DNA from 3 places in the Roseibium algicola genome. Region 1 is predicted to be linked to each of the others. Evidence: riboswitches for the same ligand, from Rfam matches in the RefSeq annotation. Region 1 holds a riboswitch; each other region holds the start of a gene.

Region 1 (3,275 bases):
CCGCTGGGACATCTTACCCGGGCGTCCGTCGGCCTGACGGCGATGGTTTGCGGCTTTACCGCGTTGTCTCTGCTGCCCTTGCCGGATGCGACGGCGATCGGCTTTGCATCGCCGCTCTTCGTGGTGGTGCTGGCGTTTCTGCTCCTTGGCGAAAAGGTGCGGGTCTATCGCTGGAGCGCAGTCGGTGTCGGCTTTGTCGGCATTCTGGTTGTGCTGTCACCGCATCTGGGTGACGCGGAGTTGGACAGCAACTCGATGATCGGGGCCTTGATCGGCCTGACAGGAGCCGGCTTTGCCGCGCTCGCCATGATCACCGTGCGCAAGTTGTGCGAGACGGAGCGCACGTCCACGATCGTTACCTGGTTTGCGGGCATGTCGTCCGTATTGTCGCTGCTCACGCTGCCGTTGGGCTTTTTGCTGCCGGGTCAGGCCTGGATCATTCCGGACCTGCCCACGGCAGGTCTGCTTCTGCTGATCGGCCTTGCAGGTGGTGTCGGCCAGATCCTGCTGACGCAGAGCTACCGGTTCGCGGATGCCTCCACCATTGCCCCGTTCGACTATGTCAACATGCTGTGGGCGATCATTGTCGGTTGGGTAGTGTTCAGCGAAACGCCTTTGCCTGCAGTGGTGCTGGGGGCGCTGATCGTGATTGCCGCCGGTATTTTCGTCATCTACCGCGAGCACAAGCTCGGGCTGGACCGGACAAAGGCACGCCGGGCGTCATCGCCCTCGCGTTCGTAGGGGGAGAGACAAGAGGGCAGGTCCCGCTGTCTTCCCCGTCATTCCGGACAAGCACAGCAATGCTGTGCGCCGATCCGGAATCCAGACTTATTTCGCGCCTTAGGCGCGGCATTAAACAAAGAGAGAAGAGTTCGCTTTGCTCACGCTGATGCGCTGGATCCCGGATCGGCACGCAGCTTTACTGCGCTTGTCCGGAATGACGGCGAATGCGGGTGGTTTCCGAAATCGGCCTTACTGCGACTTGTATTCGAACCGCTCAACAGCGCTCTTGGTGCCGTCCTTGAAGATCAGCTGCACGCTGATCGACTGGGCCGACCCCAGGGGCAGCTCCAGATAGGGCTTGTCCTTCAGAACGACATTCTGGTTGTCCGGGTCACAGGCTTCCAGTTGCCATTCCTGCTCAATCGGGTCGTCGTTCAATCCGTAGAAGACATAGTCGATGCCGCACTTCCAGGATTCCAGGTGGGTGAAATAGATCAGCTCCTGGCCCTGCCAGTCGCGGAATGACACCCAGTTGGCTTTGGTAAGGTCCAGGATCTGCTTGATCTGCTCCGGTGGCATGCCTTGCGCGGACGCGGTCGAGCCGATCGGAGCAAGAGCGAGGGGCAGGCAAAGGGCGGCGATTTTAATGAGTTTCATGGAAAATTTCCGGGTCTGAGTTCAGAAGGCCTTGAAGGTAATGATGGTTTTGGTGTCCTGAATGCCGTCGATCGGGTGGACCTTCTCGTTCACGAAGTGGCCAATGTCCGAGCCGTCGTCGACATAGAATTTCACCAGAAGATCGTAGTCGCCGGAGGTGGAGTAGACTTCGGACGCAATTTCCGCATCGGCGATCGCATTGGCGACCTGGTAGGTCTTGCCCAACTGGCATTTGATCATCACGAAAAACGGTACCATGGGGCGCTCCGGGCAGTTGGTGTTTGAAGGGGGTGAACGTGTCACCTGAACCATCAGCCGGGCTGTTCGGTCAGCCAAACATGCCGGGCAACAGATTCACGAAAGCAGACTAGGACATCGCCTATCTCCTCCCGCCAGTCAATTGCCGAGTAGCCGCTCTGCACAAGCCGGGTCTTGCAATCGCACGGCCGGCTTGTTAGCAGTGCAATCATCTCATGGGGGTGCCCGGCCATCCTGGACCGGGCTGAGAGGCGGCCTGCCAACTCCTTGAACCTGATCCGGCTGATACCGGCGGAGGGATTTGAGATCATGATGCACACACCACTCCCTTCAACACGTCCTTTCCGGAATACCGGCAACGGGCTTTCTGTCGCAGGAGAGCCGTCATGAGCCTTTCCGTTGCTGCTTCCACGCAAGCCCTGAGCGCCGAACAGGTCTTCACCCTTCTGGAAAGGGTGCGGCAGAAAACGCCGCGCGTTCACGCTATCACAAACGCGGTCGCCCAGAGTTTCACCGCCAATGTGCTGCTTGCGCTAGGCGCGGTTCCTTCCATGACCATCGCGCGGGAGGAAGTTGCGGCCTTTGCCGGTGGGGCTGATGCACTGCTGGTGAACCTCGGCACCCTTGACGAGGAACGCCGTGCAGCCATTCCGCTAGCGATCGAAGCTGCCCGGACGGCCGGACGTCCGGTTTGTGTCGATCCGGTCTTCGTCAACCGGTCACCCGTGCGCTGCGTCTATGCGCGCGAATTGCTGGGCGTGAAGCCGGATCTGGTGCGGCTCAATCCGGAAGAACTCACTGCTGTCTTGCCGGATCGGGCGGATGCCGATGCATTGATCGAGGCCGGAACGGTTTTTGCGGTCACTGGCCCGGAAGACAGGGTCGAGAGCCGCGGCGAGGATTTCCTGCTGCGCAACGGCGATCCACTGATGTCACGCGTGACGGCCACCGGCTGTGCCGGCGGTGCGGTTCTGGCGGCGTTCCTGAGCATCGAAAAGGACAGGGCGCTTGCAGCTGCTTGCGGACTGTCCGTCTTCAACATTGCCGGCGAAATCGCTGCCGGCCGGTCAGGCGGGCCAGGCAGTCTGGTGCCGGAGTTGCTCGACGCACTCTATTGCCTGACTGACCGCGACATTGAAGCCCGTCTCAAGACCGGCTGACGCAGGCTTTTCGGCATCTACTCCCAGGAGGTTCCCATGACCGCAATTGCGGTAACCATTGCAGGATCGGATTCCGGCGGCGGAGCCGGCATTCAGGCTGATCTCAAGACCTTTTCCGCAAATGGCGTCTTTGGTGCCAGTGTTATTGCAGCCCTGACGGCGCAGAACACGCTTGGCGTCAGCGCCATTCATGATGTGCCGCCGGAGTTCGTGCGGGCCCAGATGACGGCCGTCTTTTCGGACCTTGCCGTCAAGGCGACAAAGATCGGCATGCTGTCGCGTGTCGATACGATCGAGGTGGTAGCTGAAGGGCTTCGGGCACATGAGACAGGCCCGGTTGTGCTTGACCCGGTGATGGTGGCTGCCTCCGGTGACCCGTTGCTTGCCGACAGTGCGGTCGACACGCTGATTGCCTTGCTGCTGCCGCTGGCCGATATTGTTACCCCGAACCTGCATGAAGCTGCCCGCATGTTGCAG
Region 2 (3,275 bases), 1.2 Mb from region 1:
GAAGCGCTTGGTACCGCGGCCAGCCAGGCTGTTCACCACGCCAAGGAAGCTGCCGACCCGGGCGCTGCGCCTGTGCGCCAGGAGCCCTCTTTCGGCGGACCTGTGCAGCCGGATCAGGCAGATGATGGTCTGTTCGAGCCTGCGGATACCACCGGTGCGGCCGATACCGCCGATCAGGCTTATCCAGGCGACGAGACAGCCAAGCCGAAGGACAAGTCGGCCTCCAAGAAAAGCCGCTCCAAGCGCGCCAAGCCGAGTGCTTCGGATGCGCTGCGTGGTGATTCATCCGGCAGCCGCACCGTTCCGATCGTCATTGCTGCGGGTGTCCTGTTGCTGGTGCTCCTGGGCGCTGGAGCCTATTTCCTGATGCCTGCGGGCGATGAGACAGCCGATAGCGGCAACGTGCCGGTCGCGTCTTCTTCGCAAACGCCTGTCGATACGCAGCCGGACACCACGCCGGAGCCTTCGACCGCTGCCCCTGCTGGAGAAGGTGAAGAGCCTTCGAAAAACACCGACCGCCTGTTGAACGAAGGCGAGACGGATGTGGTTGCCCCGGATGCACGTACGGTAACCACGACGACGATTACCGGACAGTCTGATTCGCCTGCGCCGGCCGATACACCGCAGGTCGATACACCAGCTTCCGCTGCGCCCGAACCTTCCCAGCCGTCCATCGTGACGAGCGGAGAAAACGATCAGTCTTCTGCGACCACCGAAAGCCCGATTGCGGTGCCGGAAGACAATCTCTCGGCCATTTCGCCTGACGAAACTTCACCGGCTCCGTCCGCCACGGCGGCGGATTCCTCGGTGCAGCGCTCTATCCTTTACGAAGAAGGGGAAGAGTCCGGCGGTGCCGGAACGGCTGCGCAAGGCGCTGTCGTTTGGGGTGTCGATGAAGAAACGAATCTGGACGGCAAGGCTCTCGCGGTTCTGAGCGCCTCCATTGAAATCCCCGAGCGGGATGTGAAGGTCGACATTCGCATCAAGCCGAATGACGATACTTCCTTGCCCGCCAGCCATCTGGTCGAGATCAAGTACGAGTTCCCGGAAAACTTCGCTCCGGGTGACGTCGTCAACGTGCCAGGCTTGGTCATGAAGCCTACGGAAGAAGCTCGTGGCGATGCGCTGATCGGCGCTTCCGTGAAAGTGTCTCCGGGCTTTTTCTGGATTGCCCTTTCCAGCTTGCCGAACGAGCAGCAACGCAATCTCGCCCTGCTGCGTGAACGCGGCTGGATCGACATTCCGATGCTTTACGAAAACGGCAAGCGCGGCATCCTGACCCTGGAAAAGGGAACCGCCGGTGCAGAAGCCGTAGAAAAGGCGATCACGTCCTGGCAAGCCGGCTAAGCGCCAGCCTGCCTCCTTTCAAAATCTGAAGAAGCCGCCTCACGGCGGCTTGCCTTTTTCCGTCACACAAGGCATGGTCCGCCTTGGTCCGAGGGGTGTTCCGGTTACCGGAGCTGAGATGGCGTAATGCCGAACCCTTAGAACCTGATCCGGGTCATGCCGGCGAAGGGACGGAATCCTTAGCCTATTCCCGGATCTCCATTGTCATTTTCGGCTTGTCCGAAGACGGGAGATCCTATGCGTACTTGTCTGCGACCACTGCGGTCGCCGCACATCCGAATGCCGGTATCGGCTTTCATGCGTTCCTGTTGGCCAATGGCGGCGGGGGCTGCGGGATGATGGCGTTTGTGAAAGCTGTTGCCAGGACCATACTCGGCCTCCTGCTGACTGTCGCTATCTGGGCGGCAATCGTCCATGTGTTCGACACCCAGCATTATATCCTGCCGGGTCCGGACCGCGTCTTTACAGCCTTTGTCAAACACGCAGGCTTCCTTCTGCATCATGCCGGCATCACCGCCTATGAGACGGTGCTCGGGTTTGTGCTGGGGGCAGCCGCTGGGGCATTGCTATCCGTTCTTTTGTGGCTGTTTCCGATTGCTGCAAGATTTGCCATGCCGCCCATTCTGGTGACGCAGGCCCTGCCTGTTTTCGCAATCGCGCCGATCCTGGTGCTCTGGCTCGGTTTCGGGCTGGCCTCCAAGATCGTCGTCATCATCCTGGTCATCTTCTTCACGGTCACATCGACGTTTTTCGATGGCCTGCAGCGGCTTGACCCGGGTTTGTGCGATCTCGCCCGGCTTTATCGTCTGTCTCGCCTGAAGGAACTCTGGTTCTTTCGCCTGCCGTCAGGCTTGCCGGCGTTTGCCTCCGGCCTGCGGGTGGCCGCGGTGTTCGCTCCCATGGGGGCGATCATCGGCGAATGGGCCGGGGCAAAAGGAGGCCTTGCCTTCATCATGCTTCAAAGCAGCAACCGGATGCAGGCGGACATGATGTTCGCCGCCCTGATCCTGCTCGCGGCGATGGTGCTGATCATGCGCTTTGCCGTGAACCATCTCACCCGACTTCTTGTTCCCTGGCAGCCGCTCACCTAGCTGCCGCTCTACGGAGGACCTCATGAAAAAACAAATCCTGTCACTAGCATTGGCGGCCGGGCTGCTGGCATCGGGGCCGGTACAGGCCAGTGAGAAACTGACCTTGCTGCTCGACTGGTTCATCAATCCGGATCACGCTCCGCTGGTAACTGCGCAGACCAAGGGTTTCTTCGAGGCAGAAGGCCTCGAGGTAGAGATCATCGAACCGGCGGACCCGGCAATGCCGCCGAAACTGGTTGCTGCCGGGCAGGGCGATATCGCGGTGTCCTATCAGCCGACGCTTCATGCGCAAATCGAGGAAGAGCTGCCGCTGAAATGGATCGGTACGCTGGTGGAAACGCCCCTCAATTCTCTCATCGTGCTCAAGGACGGCCCGATACAGGAACTGAAGGACCTCAAGGGCAAGAGTGTCGGATTTTCCGTGTCCGGCTTCGAGGACGCGATGCTGGGCCAGATGCTGCGTTCGGCCGGTTTGACCATGGATGATGTCGAGCTGGTGAACGTCAATTTCGCGTTGTCAGGCTCTCTGCTTGCCGGTCAGGTGGATGCGGTGATCGGCGCATATCGCAATTTCGAGCTCACCCAGCTCGAAATCGAAGGCAAACCCGGCAAGGCTTTCTTCCCCGAAGAAAACGGTGTGCCGATCTTTGATGAGCTGATCTATGTCGTCAACAAGGACAAGACGGACGATCCACGCTTCGCCAAGTTCCTGGCAGCCGTGGAGGCGGCCACCATCTATCTGAGCAATCACCCGGAAGAAGCCTGGAATGCCTTCATAGAAGCGTATCCGAACCTCAATGACGAGCTGAACAGGCGGGCATGGTTCGATACGTTGCC
Region 3 (3,275 bases), on a different replicon from region 1:
CCCTATTCGGGCGAAAAACATGGACGCTGAACGTCCTTCAGACATTGCTTTGGGCGTTTCATGCTCGAATTCCATCAATTCAAGATTGCCTGGAACAATATGGAGGTTTGGCGTATATGTGGATCGAATGATTTCGCTTAAGGCTCGAGGGTCTTCATAACGGATAGCACCGTAAAGCGTTTCTCCCTCGTCGACATCTAGTTCGGGTTGATGTCCGAACATCGCTGACAATGATGCTTGTGGATCAAGGTCAATTGTTAAAACGCGGTATCCACGCAACGCCAAGAACTGAGCCAAATGAGCAGATGTGGTGGTTTTTCCGGAACCACCTTTGAAGTTCATTACAGTGATAACCTGAAGCTTTTCATCTCCCCGACGGATCGGCACATATTTTGGCGTGCCATTTTTCTCGTCCAAGACCTGACGTATATGATCCATGTCCTCGACAGAATATGTGCGCCTACCGTTCTCGTTTGGTTCGGGGCCATGCCCATCAGCGGCGACCTGACGTAAATAGCCTTCCTTAATGCCAATCAATTTAGCTGCTTCTGCAGGCGAAAATTTTCGGATAGTCTTTTGAGAAGCAGGTGGAAAGATTTTTCGTTGATGTATCTGCAATTGATGAGCGAGCTCATTCGCGTCCGCCGAAAGTGTCGTTGGCAGGTGTTCAGCAGCACCTTCAACCAGAAGATTGGTGTCCATCTCGAAAAATCCTCGAACTGCGCATTTTTGAAAACTACGCCTCAAACTGCGCTGTTACAATATGCTCCGATTCGTTACCAATTTACAAACGCTTAACCAAGTGCATTTTTCAGCCTAGTTTCGACAAGAACTTCGCATTGTTGTCCGCGGACAACTTTTTGGAGTCACCCGGCACATTTCCTTCAACCTTTTGCCGCCAAAGTGACAGCACTTCCTCGTCGAGCCAAGCATCTCTGTATTGACAAACGCACGTGGATGATGGCCGATGGCAACGTTACCAGGGGTGCCCCGGCAAGGGGCTGAGATACTGCTGGGCCGTTGATCGATGGCAGCGCAGTGACCCGTTGAACCTGATCCAGTTCATACTGGCGTAGGGACGGTGCAAGCGCTGCAGTACGACGTTGCCCAGAATCCGGAGCGTCATGGCGTCTTTCCATCATTCCGGCTTCGAACTGGGTCTCCAACTTGAAAGATTGGAGCCTCAGAATGAACATTGCCACCAAGACTATTACGCCCGAAATCACCAAGGGGCCGCTGCCTGCCTCTACAAAGGTTTACAAGCCGGGCGAAATTCATCCCGATATCCGCGTACCAGTGCGCGAGATCGCAGTCCATCCGACCGCCGGCGAACCGCCCGTCACGGTCTATGATGCCTCCGGTCCCTATACCGACCCGACCCAGGCGATCGATATTGAGATGGGACTGCCGCGCCTTCGCGCCGAGTGGATCGCCGCCCGCGGTGACACGGAGGAATATGAGGGCCGCATGGTCAAGCCGGAAGACAACGGCTTTGCCACCGGCGAGCGCCTGACACTGCAATTCCCTAACCTGCAGAAACCGCGCCGCGCCAAAGACGGCAAGACCGTCACCCAGATCGCCTATGCCCGCGCCGGCATCATCACGCCAGAGATGGAATTCATCGCCATCCGGGAAAACCTTGGTCGCAAGGCTGCAAACGAAAAGCTTCCCCGTGATGGAGAGAGCTTCGGCGCGGCGATCCCGGATTTTGTTACACCGGACTTCGTCCGCGAGGAAGTCGCCCGCGGGCGCGCGATCATCCCAGCCAATATCAACCATCCGGAAGCGGAGCCGATGATCATTGGCCGGAACTTCCTGGTGAAGATCAACGCCAATATCGGCAACTCTGCCGTCACCTCGTCGATGGCGGAGGAAGTCGAGAAAATGGTCTGGGCGACTCGCTGGGGCGCCGACACCGTCATGGACCTATCGACCGGGCGCAACATCCACAACATTCGTGAATGGATCATCCGGAATTCGCCGGTTCCGATCGGCTCGGTGCCGCTCTACCAGGCGCTGGAAAAGGTTGGCGGCATTGCCGAGGACCTTACCTGGGAAGTCTTCCGCGACACGCTGATCGAGCAGGCCGAACAGGGCGTCGACTATTTCACCATCCATGCCGGTGTCCGGCTCTCCTACATTCCGCTCACCGTCAACCGCGTTACCGGCATCGTATCGCGCGGCGGTTCGATTATGGCCAAGGGGTGCCTGCATCATCACAAGGAGAGCTTCCTTTACGAGCATTTCGAGGAGATCTGCGACATTTGCCGTGCCTACGACGTTTCCTTTTCACTTGGTGACGGCTTGCGTCCGGGCTCGATTGCCGACGCCAACGACGCAGCGCAGTTCGCCGAACTGGAAACGCTCGGAGAGCTGACGAAGATCGCCTGGGCGAAAGACTGCCAGGTCATGATCGAAGGCCCTGGTCATGTGCCGATGCACAAGATCAAGGAGAACATGGACAAGCAGCTTGCGGTCTGCGGCGAGGCGCCGTTCTACACGCTCGGACCGCTGACGACCGACATCGCGCCGGGTTACGACCATATCACCTCGGGCATCGGTGCCGCGATGATTGGCTGGTTCGGCACGGCGATGCTCTGCTACGTCACGCCGAAGGAACACCTCGGCCTTCCCGACCGCAATGATGTGAAGACCGGTGTCATAACCTACAAGATCGCCGCCCATGCCGCCGACCTCGCCAAGGGTCATCCGGCAGCGAAGGTCCGCGACGACGCCCTGTCGCGCGCCCGTTTCGAGTTCCGCTGGGAGGACCAGTTCAACCTCGCGCTCGATCCGGAAACGGCCCGTTCGATGCATGACGAGACCTTGCCGAAGGAAGCCCACAAGGTCGCGCACTTCTGCTCCATGTGCGGTCCGAAATTCTGCTCCATGCGGATTTCCCACGATATCCGCGACGCTGCTCGTCAAGAGGGCATGGAGGCGATGGCAGTCAGATATCGTGCTGGCGGCGATCTCTACATGCCAAAGGATCTGTAGTTCATTCGCAGAGGGGAGGGGAGATTCGAGGGGAGGGGTTTAGGGCTCCCTTCGCCCGATGGCCTACCGCTCGATGCGGTAGGCGAGCGGAATGGGCTCCAAAATCGGTATTTTGATAAAAGGCCTTTGCTCAGCTATTCCGGGAGCGGTCCTGCGGCACCGTTTCACGGTTTTGTCACGCTTGGCCGCCGTTTTTCACGTTTGCACACTACCGGCCGATGTCGCGAGGACATCCGATTGCCTGTTTGACATCCATCATTTGGAAAATTCAGAGAATT

Evidence for each region. A riboswitch is a leader RNA that binds a small molecule or an ion and turns the genes downstream of it on or off. The one in region 1 is predicted to bind thiamine pyrophosphate.
Region 2: another riboswitch for thiamine pyrophosphate. It lies ahead of B0E33_RS16460 (ABC transporter permease); the one in region 1 lies ahead of thiM (hydroxyethylthiazole kinase).
Region 3: another riboswitch for thiamine pyrophosphate. It lies ahead of thiC (phosphomethylpyrimidine synthase ThiC); the one in region 1 lies ahead of thiM (hydroxyethylthiazole kinase).

Annotation. Positions count from the first base shown of each region.
Region 1 covers NZ_CP019630.1:4,727,647-4,730,921, forward strand. Annotated here, with positions in the region: gene B0E33_RS21865 (DMT family transporter) at 1-741, shown strand, start outside; gene B0E33_RS21870 (hypothetical protein) at 973-1,380, opposite strand; gene B0E33_RS21875 (Lrp/AsnC ligand binding domain-containing protein) at 1,402-1,638, opposite strand; TPP riboswitch at 1,846-1,956, shown strand; gene thiM (hydroxyethylthiazole kinase) at 2,025-2,798, shown strand; gene thiD (bifunctional hydroxymethylpyrimidine kinase/phosphomethylpyrimidine kinase) at 2,835-3,275, shown strand, end outside.
Region 2 covers NZ_CP019630.1:3,539,394-3,542,668, forward strand. Annotated here, with positions in the region: gene B0E33_RS16455 (hypothetical protein) at 1-1,347, shown strand, start outside; TPP riboswitch at 1,429-1,535, shown strand; gene B0E33_RS16460 (ABC transporter permease) at 1,593-2,438, shown strand; gene B0E33_RS16465 (ABC transporter substrate-binding protein) at 2,461-3,275, shown strand, end outside.
Region 3 covers NZ_CP019632.1:50,836-54,110, forward strand. Annotated here, with positions in the region: gene repA (plasmid partitioning protein RepA) at 1-702, opposite strand, end outside; TPP riboswitch at 972-1,097, shown strand; gene thiC (phosphomethylpyrimidine synthase ThiC) at 1,189-2,997, shown strand.